DNA from 3 places in the Devosia sp. Root105 genome. Region 3 is predicted to be linked to each of the others. Evidence: riboswitches for the same ligand, from Rfam matches in the RefSeq annotation. Region 3 holds a riboswitch; each other region holds the start of a gene.

Region 1 (3,969 bases), on a different contig from region 3:
ACTCCTCGATGTCGACGTGCCAGGTCTCGAGATAGGCGCAGACCGCGCCCTTGCGCTTGCCGCCCTGGTTCACGGCGATGGAGGTGTCGTTGGCCACCTTGAGGAACGGCACAACGCCCTGGCTCTCGCCATTGGTGCCCTTGATATGGGCGCCGAGCCCCCGCACCGGGGTCCAGTCATTGCCGAGCCCGCCGGAATATTTGGCGAGCAGCGCGTTGTCCTTCACGGCCTTGAAGATGCCGTCGAGATCGTCGGCGACGGTGGTGAGGAAACAGCTCGAAAGCTGCGGCCTGAGCGTCCCCGAGTTGAACAGGGTCGGGGTCGAGGCCATGAAGTCGAAGCTCGACAGCAGGTTGTAGAATTCGATGGCGCGGGCTTCGCGGTCGATCTCGCGCACCGCGAGCCCCATGGCGACGCGCATGAAAAACGCCTGCGGCAGCTCGAACACCGTGCCGGCGGCATGGAGGAAATAGCGGTCGTAGAGCGTCTGCAGCCCCAGATACTGGAACTGCTGGTCGCGCTCCGGCCGCAGCGCCGCGGCGATGCGGGCGATGTCGAAGCGGCCGAGTTCGGGGTCGATCAGTTCGAGCCCGATGCCGCGTTCGAGATAGGCCGGGAAGTACTCGGCATAGCGGGCCGCCATCTCGCCCTGCGTCGCCTGGTCGGGGCGCCCGGCGAGAAAGCTCAGCGCTTCACGGCGCAGCTTGTCGTTGAGCAGGCGCGCCGAGACATAGGCGTAATTGGGCTCGGTCTCGACCAGGGTGCGGGTGGCGAGGATCGGCGCCAGCGCCAGCTCCTCGGTCGAAATGCCGTCATAGAGGTTGCGGCGGGTCTCGGTGAGGATGGTCTCGGCGACCACGCCGTCGAGGCCGGCAGAGGATTCGGCGATAACGGTGGTGAGGCGCGCTTCGTCGAGCGGCGCGCCATCGGCCATGCGGATCGCGGGGGACGCGGCCGGCGCCACCGCCTTGTCGGCGCGGGCCTTGGCGTGCTCCTCGCGGTAGAGCACATAGGCCCGGGCGACCTTCTGGTGTTCGCCGCGCATCAGCGCCAGCTCGACCTGATCCTGCACATCCTCGATGTGGAACACCCGGCCGTCCTTGGCCCGGCGGACCAAAGCCGCCACCACTTCGCCGGTCAGTTGCTCGACGATCTCGTGCACCCGGCGCGAGGCCGCCGCCTTGTTGCCTTCGACCGCCAGGAACGCCTTGGTCAGCGCCACGGCAATCTTGCTCTGATCGAACGGCACGGTGCCGCCATTGCGCTTCAGCAGCGAGAAGCCCGGCGCATTGGCCGCCTGCGGCTCAGGTGAGGTGACGACGACCGGGCGGCCGGTGTCGGAATGGACGATCTCTGAAGTGGACATGTGCCTCAAGTAACCCCGTGAGTGGCAGCGGGGCTTTCCGAGGTCGCGAAACGGCGCACAGGCGCATCGGCCCAGGCGTTTTCGCGGCCAACCGGTGCACCCCGCCCGTGGACGAACTAACCTGTCGTGGCAGGTATCTGGCTGGCCGGCAGCGCCGGCTATCACAGTTGCGGGGGCAGCGCCGGACTGGAGCAATTGCCCGCACCGGCTTCCCTATTATCACCCGTCCTTGCGAACCGAGTGACCACGACACACTAGATGTAGTGTGCCTGTTCGGGATTCGCGTCAATGGGTTGCGACAGAATCCGCCGGGCGGCCAGCTTGCTGTGATGGGCGGGATATAAAGAAATCTTTATGTCCCGTTGACAGCGCCCCATCCCTGCGGCAACCTCACCCCGTCCATGGTCCCCGCAAGGGGATAACAGGGAATCCGGTACGGGGTGGTCCCCAAGTCCGGAGCTGCCCCCGCAACTGTAGGCGGTGATGGGCGCTCAACGAGCCACTGGCGAGAAGCCGGGAAGGCGAGCGTTCAGGATCCTCGCGAGCCAGGAGACCTACCGTGGAAGTGATTGTGCACTTGCAGTCGATCGGGCGGATCGGCGAGAGGACCAGACCATGACGAACCATCGTCACCACTTCCGAATGCGTCGCTGAACCGGCGGCCTTTCGTTGTCGCGCTTTCGAACCGGAAAAGTCTCACAACTTTTCCTGAAAACGCTCCGGCGACCGGCTCCATCCTGATCAGCTTTTTTGCCCGCGCCTTTCGGCGCCGGGCTCGTTCACGCATCGGAAACCCCATGACCCGTTCAGCCAATCTCGGCTTTCCCCGTATCGGCCTCCATCGCGAATTGAAGAAATCCCTCGAAGCCTACTGGAAGGGGGCGATCGATGCAGAGGCCCTCGACGCCTCCGGCCAGGCGCTGCGCGCCCGCCATTGGCAGTTGCAGCGCGACGCCGGCATCGAGGTGATCCCGTCCAACGATTTCAGCTTTTACGACCACGTGCTCGATATGACCGCGGCACTCGGCGCCATCCCGCCACGGTTCGAGGCCATCGCCGACCCGACGGAGCGCTATTTCGCCATGGCGCGCGGCACGGCCGCGGCGCCGGCGATGGAGATGACCAAGTGGTTCGACACCAACTACCACTACATCGTGCCGGAGCTGCATCGCGGCCAGCAGTTCCGCCTTGCCTCGAGCAAAGCGGTCGACGAGGTGCTCGAGGCGAGGGCGCTCGGCATCGAGACGCGGCCGGTGCTGGTCGGTCCGGTCACCTGGCTGAGCCTCGGCAAGCCCAAGGATGACGGGCTCGACCCGCTGACCCTGCTCGACGGCGTGCTGCCGGTCTATGCCGAACTGCTCGGCACGCTGAAGGCGATTGGCGCTGAGTGGGTGCAGATCGACGAGCCGATCCTGGCGCTCGACCTCAGCGTGGTGCAACGGGCGGCGCTCCGCCGTGCCTATGAGGTGCTGCAGCCGGTGGCGCCGCGGATCATGCTCACCAGCTATTTCGGCGCGCTCGGCGACAATACCGAGCTCGCCGTCGGGCTGCATGTGGCGGGGCTCCATATCGATCTGGTTCGCGCCCCCGAGCAACTCGCCGGGGTGCTGAAGGCCCTGCCGGCGGATAAAGTGCTGTCGGTCGGCGTCGTCGATGGCCGCAACATCTGGAGGGCCGATCTCGACCGGCAACTGGCGCTGGTCAACAAGGCGTGGGACAGCGTCGGCCCCGACCGCCTCGAAGTTGCCCCGTCCTGTTCGCTGCTGCACAGCCCGGTGGATCTCGAGGCAGAAACCGAGCTCGACCCCGAGCTACGGTCGTGGCTGGCTTTCGCCACCCAGAAGCTGGGCGAGGTGTCGGCGCTGACCCGCGCCATGCAGAAGGGCCCGGCAGCCGCGAGGGCCGCCTTCGAAGCGAGCGCCGCCGCGGCCCTGTCGCATCGGCAGTCGCCACGCATCCACCGCGCGGAGGTGAAGGGCAGGGCGGCTGCCAGCCTGCGGCTCAATCGCGCCAGTCCGTTCAATGTCCGCCGCGCGGCGCAGCGCCGGCGCTTCGGCCTGCCGGCCTTCCCGACCACCACGATCGGCTCGTTTCCGCAGACGCAGGAAGTGCGCGAGCAACGTGCCGCGTTCAAGCACGGGCAGATCGACGCGGCTGCCTATCAACGGTTCCTCGAGGCAGAGACCGAGCGGGCAGTGCGCATCCAGGAACGGATCGGCCTCGACGTGCTGGTGCATGGCGAATTCGAGCGCAACGACATGGTGGAGTACTTTGGCGAGCAGCTCGACGGCTTCGCTTTCACCAAAAACGGCTGGGTGCAATCCTATGGTTCGCGCTGCGTCAAGCCGCCGGTGATCTACGGTGACGTGTCGCGGCCCCAGGCCATGACGGTGCGCTGGTCGGCCTATGCGGCCTCGCTCACCGACAAGCCGATGAAGGGCATGCTCACCGGCCCGGTCACCATCCTGCAGTGGAGCTTTGTGCGCGTCGACCAACCGCGCGCCGAGACGTGCCGGCAGATTGCGCTCGCCATCCGCGACGAGGTGCTCGACCTCGAAGCGGCCGGCATCGGCATCATCCAGATCGACGAGCCGGCGCTGCGC
Region 2 (3,969 bases), on a different contig from region 3:
GGCCTGCTGCTGCCGGTGGGACTGGAGGCCGGCATCATCACCGTCGCAACGGTTGTCGGTTGCGTGGTGCTGACCGAGGCGATCAAGCGCGTGCCACCGCTGCGCCCGCTGTTCGGGCTGGCGTGGCGGGCCGAAGCGATCCGGCCCGCGTCACAGGTCGTCGCCGCCAGTTAGGCCGCAGCCGCGATGGCACCCTCGAGGCTCCGGGTGATCGCCGCATGGTCGAGCGGCGATTCCCCGATCACCACCAGAGCGGTCCGACGCGCCTCGCCCGGCTTCCACGGCCGGTCGAAATAGGCGGAGACGCGCGGTCCAACCGCCTGGATGGCGAGACGGGCCGGGGCGCCGGGGAGTGCGGCAAAACCCTTGAGACGGAGCACGTCATGGGCGCGGATGGTCGCCTCGATGGTTTGGAGCAGATGATCCTTGCTGGTGACGCCGTCGAGGGTGACGGAGAAGGAATCGAAATCATCGTGCTCGTGGCCTTCGCCACCGTGCTCGAGCTCGTGATGGCTCTCGCGTCCGGCGAGGTTGTCTTCGGTCGAGAGCCCCATGCCGAGCAGCGCCGCGACATCGACATGGCCGTTGCGGGCGCGGACCACGCCGGTGCCCGGACGCATCTCGGCCTTGAGGTGGGCTTCGATGGTGTCGAGCTGGGCGTCGGTGACGAGGTCGGCCTTGTTGAGGATCACCATGTCGGCAGCGATCAGCTGATCCTCGAACAGCTCGCCGAGCGGCGTCTCGTGGTCGAGCATGGCGTCGGCGGAACGGAGCGCGTCGACCGCCTGTTCGTCATTGGCGAAGCGGCCTTCGCTGAGCGCCGCCGCGTCGGCGACGGTGACGACGCCGTCGATGGTCACCTCGGACTTGATCTCGGGCCAGTTGAAGGCGCGGATCAGCGGCTGCGGCAGCGCCAGGCCGGAGGTCTCGATGACGATGTGGTCGGGGCGATCCTCACGCTCGAGCAGCGCCTGCATGGTGGGGATGAACTCGTCGGCGACGGTGCAGCAGATGCAGCCATTGCTCAGCTCGATCATGTCCTCTTCGCGGCAGGTTTCATCACCGCAGCCGGCGAGGATTTCCTTGTCGACGCCGAGCTCGCCAAACTCGTTGATGATCAGCGCGATGCGTTTGCCCCTGGCATGGGCGAGGAGGTGCCGGACCAGGGTGGTCTTGCCGGCGCCGAGGAAGCCGGTGATGACGGTAACGGGGATCTTGCTCATGCGTGGGCACCTTTCAGGGCGAAGGCGGAAGACCTGGCGAGGCGCTCGTTGAGCCAGCCGAACAGCGGGCCGACGATCAGCCAGAACAGCGCGCCGGTGGCGAGGGTCGCCGCGGCGAAGCTGGTCGCGAGATTGGCGGGGACGGCGGTGGCGTGTTCACCGACCAGTTGCGGTGCGCCGATGACGTGCGGCGCGAGGATCAGCACGGCTGCAATGACGATGCCGGTCCAGTTGTGGAGCTTGGCGATGGCGAGGATGCCGGCGCCGGTGGCGAGCGCCGTGCCGACCCACCAGACCTGGCGGGCGACGAGATCTGCAGCGGGCATGCCGGGGAGTTCCGGCGGCAGGCCAAGGGCCGGGGCGAGCTGCAACGCGATGAAGCCACTGAGCCCCCAGATCACGCCATTGCGGGCGGTGATCTCGATGCCGGAAAGCACGGAGACGGCAGCGAGCACGAAGGCGAAGCCGATGCAGCCGAGGAGGTTGGCCAGCACGGTGTAGGCGATGCGCTCGGCGCCATCCTGCGGCGCCCAGGCGTCTTCGTCATGCTCGTGGGCCGGCGCGGCTTCGGCATGCTCATGCGCGGGCGTGCCGGCCTCGTGGCTGTGCTCGGCGACGGCCGGCGCCTCGGGGGCGGCGTTCTCGTAGACTTCGGCGGCGAGGATCAGCGGCGCGACGCGCCATTGCTGCACGGCGCTCATGGCCAAGCCGGCTGCGAGTCCGGCAAGGACCGCAGCGAAAAAGATTCGCTGGAAGAGTTTCATCGATGTCTCGTGTGCTTAGAGCTGAGTCAGCTCAATGGCAGGGGAAGCCAAGCGCATGGCGCGTATCGTGCGCGCCATTGTGGATCGCCATGTCACTGGCAAAACCGACGCCGCCGACGAGGACGAAGCCGATAAACAATGCCAGCACACCTGCGATGAGCCGTTGCGAGACAGAAAGACGGGCGACCGACGCCGTCTGGACCTGAGTATTCATAAGCCTGCACCCTCCGTGCGGATGAAAGTGGGCGTATCGCCCGAGCTCTTTCCGGGGGTCGCGTTTCGAACCGGAAAAGTCTGACAACTTTTCCTGAAACACTCCCGGACGCTGGCAGGTCTCCTGACTCGCGGGTCACCGTGGTCTCCGGCCTTCCCAACATCCCAAAGGATGGCAGTGGCATAGTCGGAGGCACTCGCCGCTTACAGTTGCGGGGGCAGCCACGGATTTGGTCCCTGATGGGTACGCCGCACCGTGTTCCCTTTTGATCCCCTCGCCCGAACGGGGTTGAGGAACCAACGTGGGGTTATCGTTACGCCGCAGGAGGGGGCGCGGTCAATCTTCCGCGGCAGCGGAATCGGGGTAGCCGACGGTGACGGTATCGACACGCGCATCGACCTTTTCGAGCAGCGGCTCGCTCGACGAGATCTGCATGTCGCCGGAGATGGCATCGACATTGAGGTCGGCCGGATAGTCGCCGACGGCGAAGCGGACGCTGACCGAGCAGCCACCCTCGGGCGGGGCGAGCTTGCCGCCCTCGAAGCTGGCGGCGCCACCATAATCCCAGAAGAAGCCGTAGAGCTGGAACGGCCCGCCATTCAGGGCTTCAACTTCCTTGACGGTCAGGCCCTGCTTGAGGCCACCCGGCGCGGTGTCACCCGGCGGCACGGTGAAGTAAGCGATGCGCTCGTGCTTTTCCTCGTCCCACCAGCCGAACTCGATGGTCTTGGCGGGATCGTTTGGGAAGATGGTGGTGGCGAGCACGGTAGAGCCCTCGGGGCCCGGGACATCACCAGTCACCACATTGTCCTTGCCGAAGGCTTCGATCAGCCGCGCCTCGGAACTGTCACCGGCGAACGGGCCCTCGCAGACGATGTCGGCAGCCAGGGCGGGCGCCGCCAACAGCAACAGGGGAAACAGGACCAGCGCACGCATTGTCGACCTCCGTTGACCCGCCGAATCTAGCTGAGCCAGGTGAGTCTGGGCAGGCCTTGCGGCGGAAGCTGGGCACGATCACCGGCCCGACTGCAGCCGTTCGGTCATCTGGTTCTGGATGGCGAGGACCTCCTCGATCACCTCGGTGAGGAGGCGCAGCTCGTCGAGGCTGCGCTTGCCCAGCGCTTCGGCGCCAGCGATCGCCATCGGGGCGTAGGCCTTCTCGATGACGGCGGTGGTGGCCTCGGCGAGTTCCACCAGCACCTTGCGCCGATCATGCGGATCGGGTTGGCGGCGGACGAAGTTGCGCGCCTCGAGCCGGTCAATCAGCGAGGTGACAGCGGCCGGGGTGAGGCGAGTGGCGCGAGCGATGGCGCTGGCGGTTTGCGGACCGCTGGTGAGGAAGCTGAGGCACAGGCGCTCGGCCGGGCCGAGCTTGAACATCGCTCCCACCTCCTCGTCATAGCGCTGCGTCGCTTCCTGCCAGCGCACGATCAGCGTGCCGAGCCGCTGGACCAGCTCCGCCTTCGCGTCGCTTGACGAATTTACTTCGATCATCTAACTATATGCTCATCGAATAATACGACGGACGCATGATATGCGGCGTCGCGCAGGTGAGGCAAGAATGAAAGCACGCATCGGTATCGTTGGCGCCGGCTCCGCTGGGCTCGGCCTGGCCCTGGCACTGGTCAGGCGCGGCTTCGCACCCGTTGTCTTCGAGAAGCGCAGCGAGAAACAGGTGATCGACGAGGGGATTTTCCTGACGCTGGCGCCCAACGGCATGAACGCGCTGCGCGGCTTTGGCCTCGCGGCGGAGGCGCTGCGGCACGGG
Region 3 (3,969 bases):
GGCGTTGACGAGGAACACCGAGGCAGTGTGGTTCATGGTGTAATCCGAACCCTCCCCCGGCACCTTTTCGCCCAACACCTTCCAGGCCTTGATCATCTTGGCGATCTCCTCGGGCTTGCCGGTGACGCCAGTCACCCGGTCGGACACCCAGCTGACATAGCCATTGAGGATTTCGGGGGTGTCGCGCTCGGGATCGACCGTGACGAAGAAGGCCTTGAGGTTCTTCGCCTCGTCGCCGAGGTCGGCGAACCAGCCCGCCATCTCGCCCATGGTGGTGGGGCAGACGTCGGGGCAATGGGTATAGCCGAAGAACAGCAGTGAGGGCTGGCCGACCAGCATCGACTGGTCGACCGGGTTGCCGCGTTGATCGACGAGGGCATAGCTGCCGCCGCCGATGCCGCCGCTTTCAGGCCCGGGTCGCGTGACGAAGAACAGCAGCGTTGCCGCCACTGCCGCCAGCGCGACCAGAGCCCAGAGCGCGAGGCGGAGGCGCGAGGTCATGGCGCTCATGGTCAGCCACCGTGCATCGAGTGGTCTTCAGCCGGACCCTTGGCGGCCGGGCTCTCGACGCTGAGTTCCACCTCGACGCTGCCGGCCTTCTCGAAGTTGAGGGTCAACGGGATCTTTGTCCCCTCCACCAGCGGCTGGGCGAGCTGCATGAACATGATGTGGAGGCCGCCCGGCGCCAGGGTGACGGTTTCACCGGCCGGGATTTCGACGCCCTCGGGCAACTCGTTCATCTTCATCAGGTCGCCCTCCATCTTCATCTGATGGATCTGGACCACGCCGGCGACCGGTGAGGCGGCGCTGACCAGGCGATCGGCTTCGCCGCCCTTGTTGGTGATGGTGAGATAGCCGCCGCCAACCGGCGCATTGGGGAGGGTAGCGCGGGAGAAGCCACCGCTGATTTCGAGGTTGCCGATGGTGACCGCGGCCGGAGCCGCCATGTTCATGGCGACGTGGTCATGCTCGCCGGCAGCCGCAGTGGTGACGGCCAGGGTGGGAGCCGGATGCTCGAGGGCGTGAGCGTTCTCGCCGGGGGCAGCGATCTGGTCCCACACCACCGAGGCGGCGCCGCATTTCTGCGTCACGACGAACGGCAGGCTGGTTTCAGCGTCAAAGCCCTGCAGCGAGCCCTGGATGACGAATTCGTCGAACTGGTCGTCGGGAACCGAGCCGCCGGCCCAACTGACGGCGAGGGCGCCGGAGGTCACCGGCTGGTCATGCACCTGGTAGCTGTTCTGGTAGTCGCCCTTGGTGATCTCGACCGTCCAGCCGGCTTTCACCATGGGCTTGGCCGAAACGAAACCCTCGGGCAGCACGACGCTGACCGTGTCGGTGGGGGCGCCATCGCAGCCATGCGGGATGGCGATGGCGACCTTGACGGTCGCGCCGTTGGCGGCGGTGGCCGGGGTGAGCGTGGCATGCGCAAAGGCCGGGCTTGCGAGCATGAGGGTGGAAGCCGCGAATGCGGCGATGCGGGATGTGGTGTGCATCTGACTCTCGTCTGTTGGCTGCGGCCGTAGCGGGCGCAGCAAATCGATAATGGGGTACGATCGATCAGACGGAGGCGGGTGGTCCGCGGGCGGTGGCAGTGCCGAGCGGTTCGGTCGGCAAATGCAGGATGGGAAGCGCGCCATAGGCGACATCTGCCAGCATCGCCACCGGGATAGCGATGTCGCAGGGCGGCGGCAGGTCAGCTCCGCCGATGCGGCAGGCGTGGCAGGGGGCGTGCGCCTTGGGGTCATCCGGGGTGTCGCCGCAATAGCTCATGTCGAGCGCGGCGGCGAGGGTGTCGGGGCCGGCGGATGCGGTAGCCACCGGGGCGTGAGCGAAACTGAGGAAAACCAGGGCGAGCACGACAAGCGCGTGCAGCAGCTCTCTCCCCATGTTTCGCGCGTTGAGCACCGGCAACGACCCCGTTGGACGACAAGACCCTTTAGCGCAGCCGGAGCTGCCGCGTCATGTGGCAAATGCGCGGGCGGGCGATTGAACTCACCGGTGGAACCTGACAGAGATAGCGCGACGGTGCGCGACCCGCTTTTCGGGGCCGCGTGAAACGGGAAGCCGGTAGGCCATTGGCCGACGCCGGCGCCGCCCCCGCGACTGTAACGGGCCTGACTTTTCACTCAGCGTGCCACTGGTTTGCGACTGGGAAGGTGGAGTGAGAGGTGCCCGGAGCCAGGAGACCGGCCGTCCGGTGGTGACCCAAACCGGGACCATCGAACATGAAAAACGCTACGGGACGGCGGGTCCCGAGATGGAGATATTTATGCGCGCGCTTCTGGCCCTTCTGCTCATCGCCGTTCCGACGGCGGCTTTCGCCCATACCGGGCACGGCGACACCTCGGGGTTCCTCTTTGGCTTCATGCACCCGGTCGGCGGGATCGACCATATCCTCGCCATGGTGGCGGTGGGCGTGTTCGCCTATGTGCTGGGCGGCAAGGCGCTGTGGCTGGTGCCGCTGAGCTTCGTCGCCATGATGGCGGTCGGGTTCCTGCTGGGCGTCGGGCAGATCGACGTGCCGTTCGTCGAACTGGGGATTGCGCTCTCGAGCGTGGTGATCGGCGGCGCCGCGGCGCTGGGCCGGCCGATGCCGGTCATCGCGGCCTCGGCGCTGGTCGGGGTGTTCGCGATCTTCCACGGCCACGCGCACGGCGCCGAAATGCCGGTCGATGCCTCGGGTTTCGAATATGCGGCGGGCTTCATCGTGGCGACCGCGTTGCTGCATGCGGTCGGTATCGGCGCGGCGATGGGCGTGAGCAAGCTGGTCGGCAAGTATGGCAAGACCGCTGCGCAGGTGGCCGGTGGCGTGTTCGCGCTGGGCGGCATCGGGGTGCTGGCCGGCTGGCTGTAAGGGTTAGGTAGAACTGCGCGTGGGGCTCCCCCACCCAGCTTCGCTACGGCTTCGCCTAGCTGCGCTACTCTCCCCACAAGGGGGAGGGAGGGCGCAAGAACCGAAAGTGCAGCAAGCGTCTCCCTCCCCCGGAGCGACTACTTGTCGTCCCCTTGTGGGGAGGGATCAAGGGCGGGGGGTGGCCCCACGCTCCGGCCGGTCGGCATCGAACCGACATAGAGTGGGCCAGAAACCCTAGACTCCCGGGCATTCTTGATTTATAGCCCCGCTCGCTTGAGCTTCGGCTCGGCCAATAATGCATAAAAATCCGTGCAACCAAGACCGGGCGGTCGGCGAAAGCCGGCGAAACGCTCCTTTGAAAAAGACGAACGGAACATCAGATGTCCAAGATCATCGAACAGCTCAATCAGGAGCAGCACGATAAGCTGCTCGCCAAGGGCGCCCATCCGGAATTTACCCACGGCGATACCGTCAAGGTGTGGGTGAAGATCCGCGAAGGCGACAAGGAACGCCTGCAGGCCTATGAGGGCGTGGTTATCGCCCGCTCCGGCACCGGCATCATGGAAAGCTTCACCGTGCGCAAGATTTCGTACGGCGAAGGCGTGGAACGCGTGTTCCCCGTGCTCAGCCCCAATATCGACCGCGTCGAAGTGATCAAGCGCGGTAAGGTCCGCCGCGCCAAGCTCTATTACCTGCGCGACCGTCGCGGTAAGGCCGCCCGTATTTTCGAGAACGTCGGCGCCCGCACCAAGAAGATCGAGGCCGGCGAGCGCGTTGCAGCGCTTGACGCCAAGAACGCCCGCGAGGCCGAGAAGATCGCCGCCGCCGAGGCGCTGGCCAAGGAGCTCGCCGAGAAGGACGCCGCTGAGGCCGCCGCCGCTGCTGCCGAGGCAGCCGCCGCGACCGAGCCCAAGGCCGAGTAATCAGTTGAAGCGCTGTTAAGTGGTCGCGGGCGTCGAACGGAAAAGTCTCACAACTTTTCCTGCGCCCGCTCCGGCCGTGCCACAGTTTTGGCACGAGCGCGACTAGAGTTCAGCCCGGCTCACGAGCCGGGCTTTTGATTCCGGGGTTGGATGCCCCGTATTCCAAGAGGGTATCGGAATGGACGCAGC

What was found. Region 3 has a riboswitch for cobalamin ahead of ASC68_RS03730 (HupE/UreJ family protein). Riboswitches for the same ligand answer to the same signal wherever they lie in the genome.
Region 1: it holds a riboswitch for cobalamin, as region 3 does, so the genes downstream of both, metE (5-methyltetrahydropteroyltriglutamate--homocysteine S-methyltransferase) here and ASC68_RS03730 (HupE/UreJ family protein) in region 3, are expected to answer to the same signal.
Region 2: it holds a riboswitch for cobalamin, as region 3 does, so the genes downstream of both, ASC68_RS06670 (CbtB-domain containing protein) here and ASC68_RS03730 (HupE/UreJ family protein) in region 3, are expected to answer to the same signal.

What each region holds. Positions count from the first base shown of each region.
Region 1 is NZ_LMCR01000018.1:165,636-169,604, reverse strand. It holds gene ASC68_RS21105 (ribonucleoside-diphosphate reductase subunit alpha) at 1-1,366, opposite strand, end outside; cobalamin riboswitch at 1,477-1,630, opposite strand; cobalamin riboswitch at 1,752-1,943, shown strand; gene metE (5-methyltetrahydropteroyltriglutamate--homocysteine S-methyltransferase) at 2,164-3,969, shown strand, end outside.
Region 2 is NZ_LMCR01000003.1:108,165-112,133, reverse strand. It holds gene ASC68_RS06685 (acyltransferase family protein) at 1-174, shown strand, start outside; gene cobW (cobalamin biosynthesis protein CobW) at 171-1,223, opposite strand; gene ASC68_RS06675 (CbtA family protein) at 1,220-1,987, opposite strand; gene ASC68_RS06670 (CbtB-domain containing protein) at 2,019-2,201, opposite strand; cobalamin riboswitch at 2,297-2,517, opposite strand; gene ASC68_RS06665 (hypothetical protein) at 2,538-3,137, opposite strand; gene ASC68_RS06660 (MarR family transcriptional regulator) at 3,216-3,695, opposite strand; gene ASC68_RS06655 (FAD-dependent monooxygenase) at 3,763-3,969, shown strand, end outside.
Region 3 is NZ_LMCR01000001.1:783,370-787,338, forward strand. It holds gene ASC68_RS03715 (SCO family protein) at 1-510, opposite strand, end outside; gene ASC68_RS03720 (copper chaperone PCu(A)C) at 513-1,496, opposite strand; gene ASC68_RS03725 (hypothetical protein) at 1,561-1,908, opposite strand; cobalamin riboswitch at 2,010-2,213, shown strand; gene ASC68_RS03730 (HupE/UreJ family protein) at 2,273-2,857, shown strand; gene rplS (50S ribosomal protein L19) at 3,238-3,780, shown strand; gene ASC68_RS03740 (hypothetical protein) at 3,959-3,969, shown strand, end outside.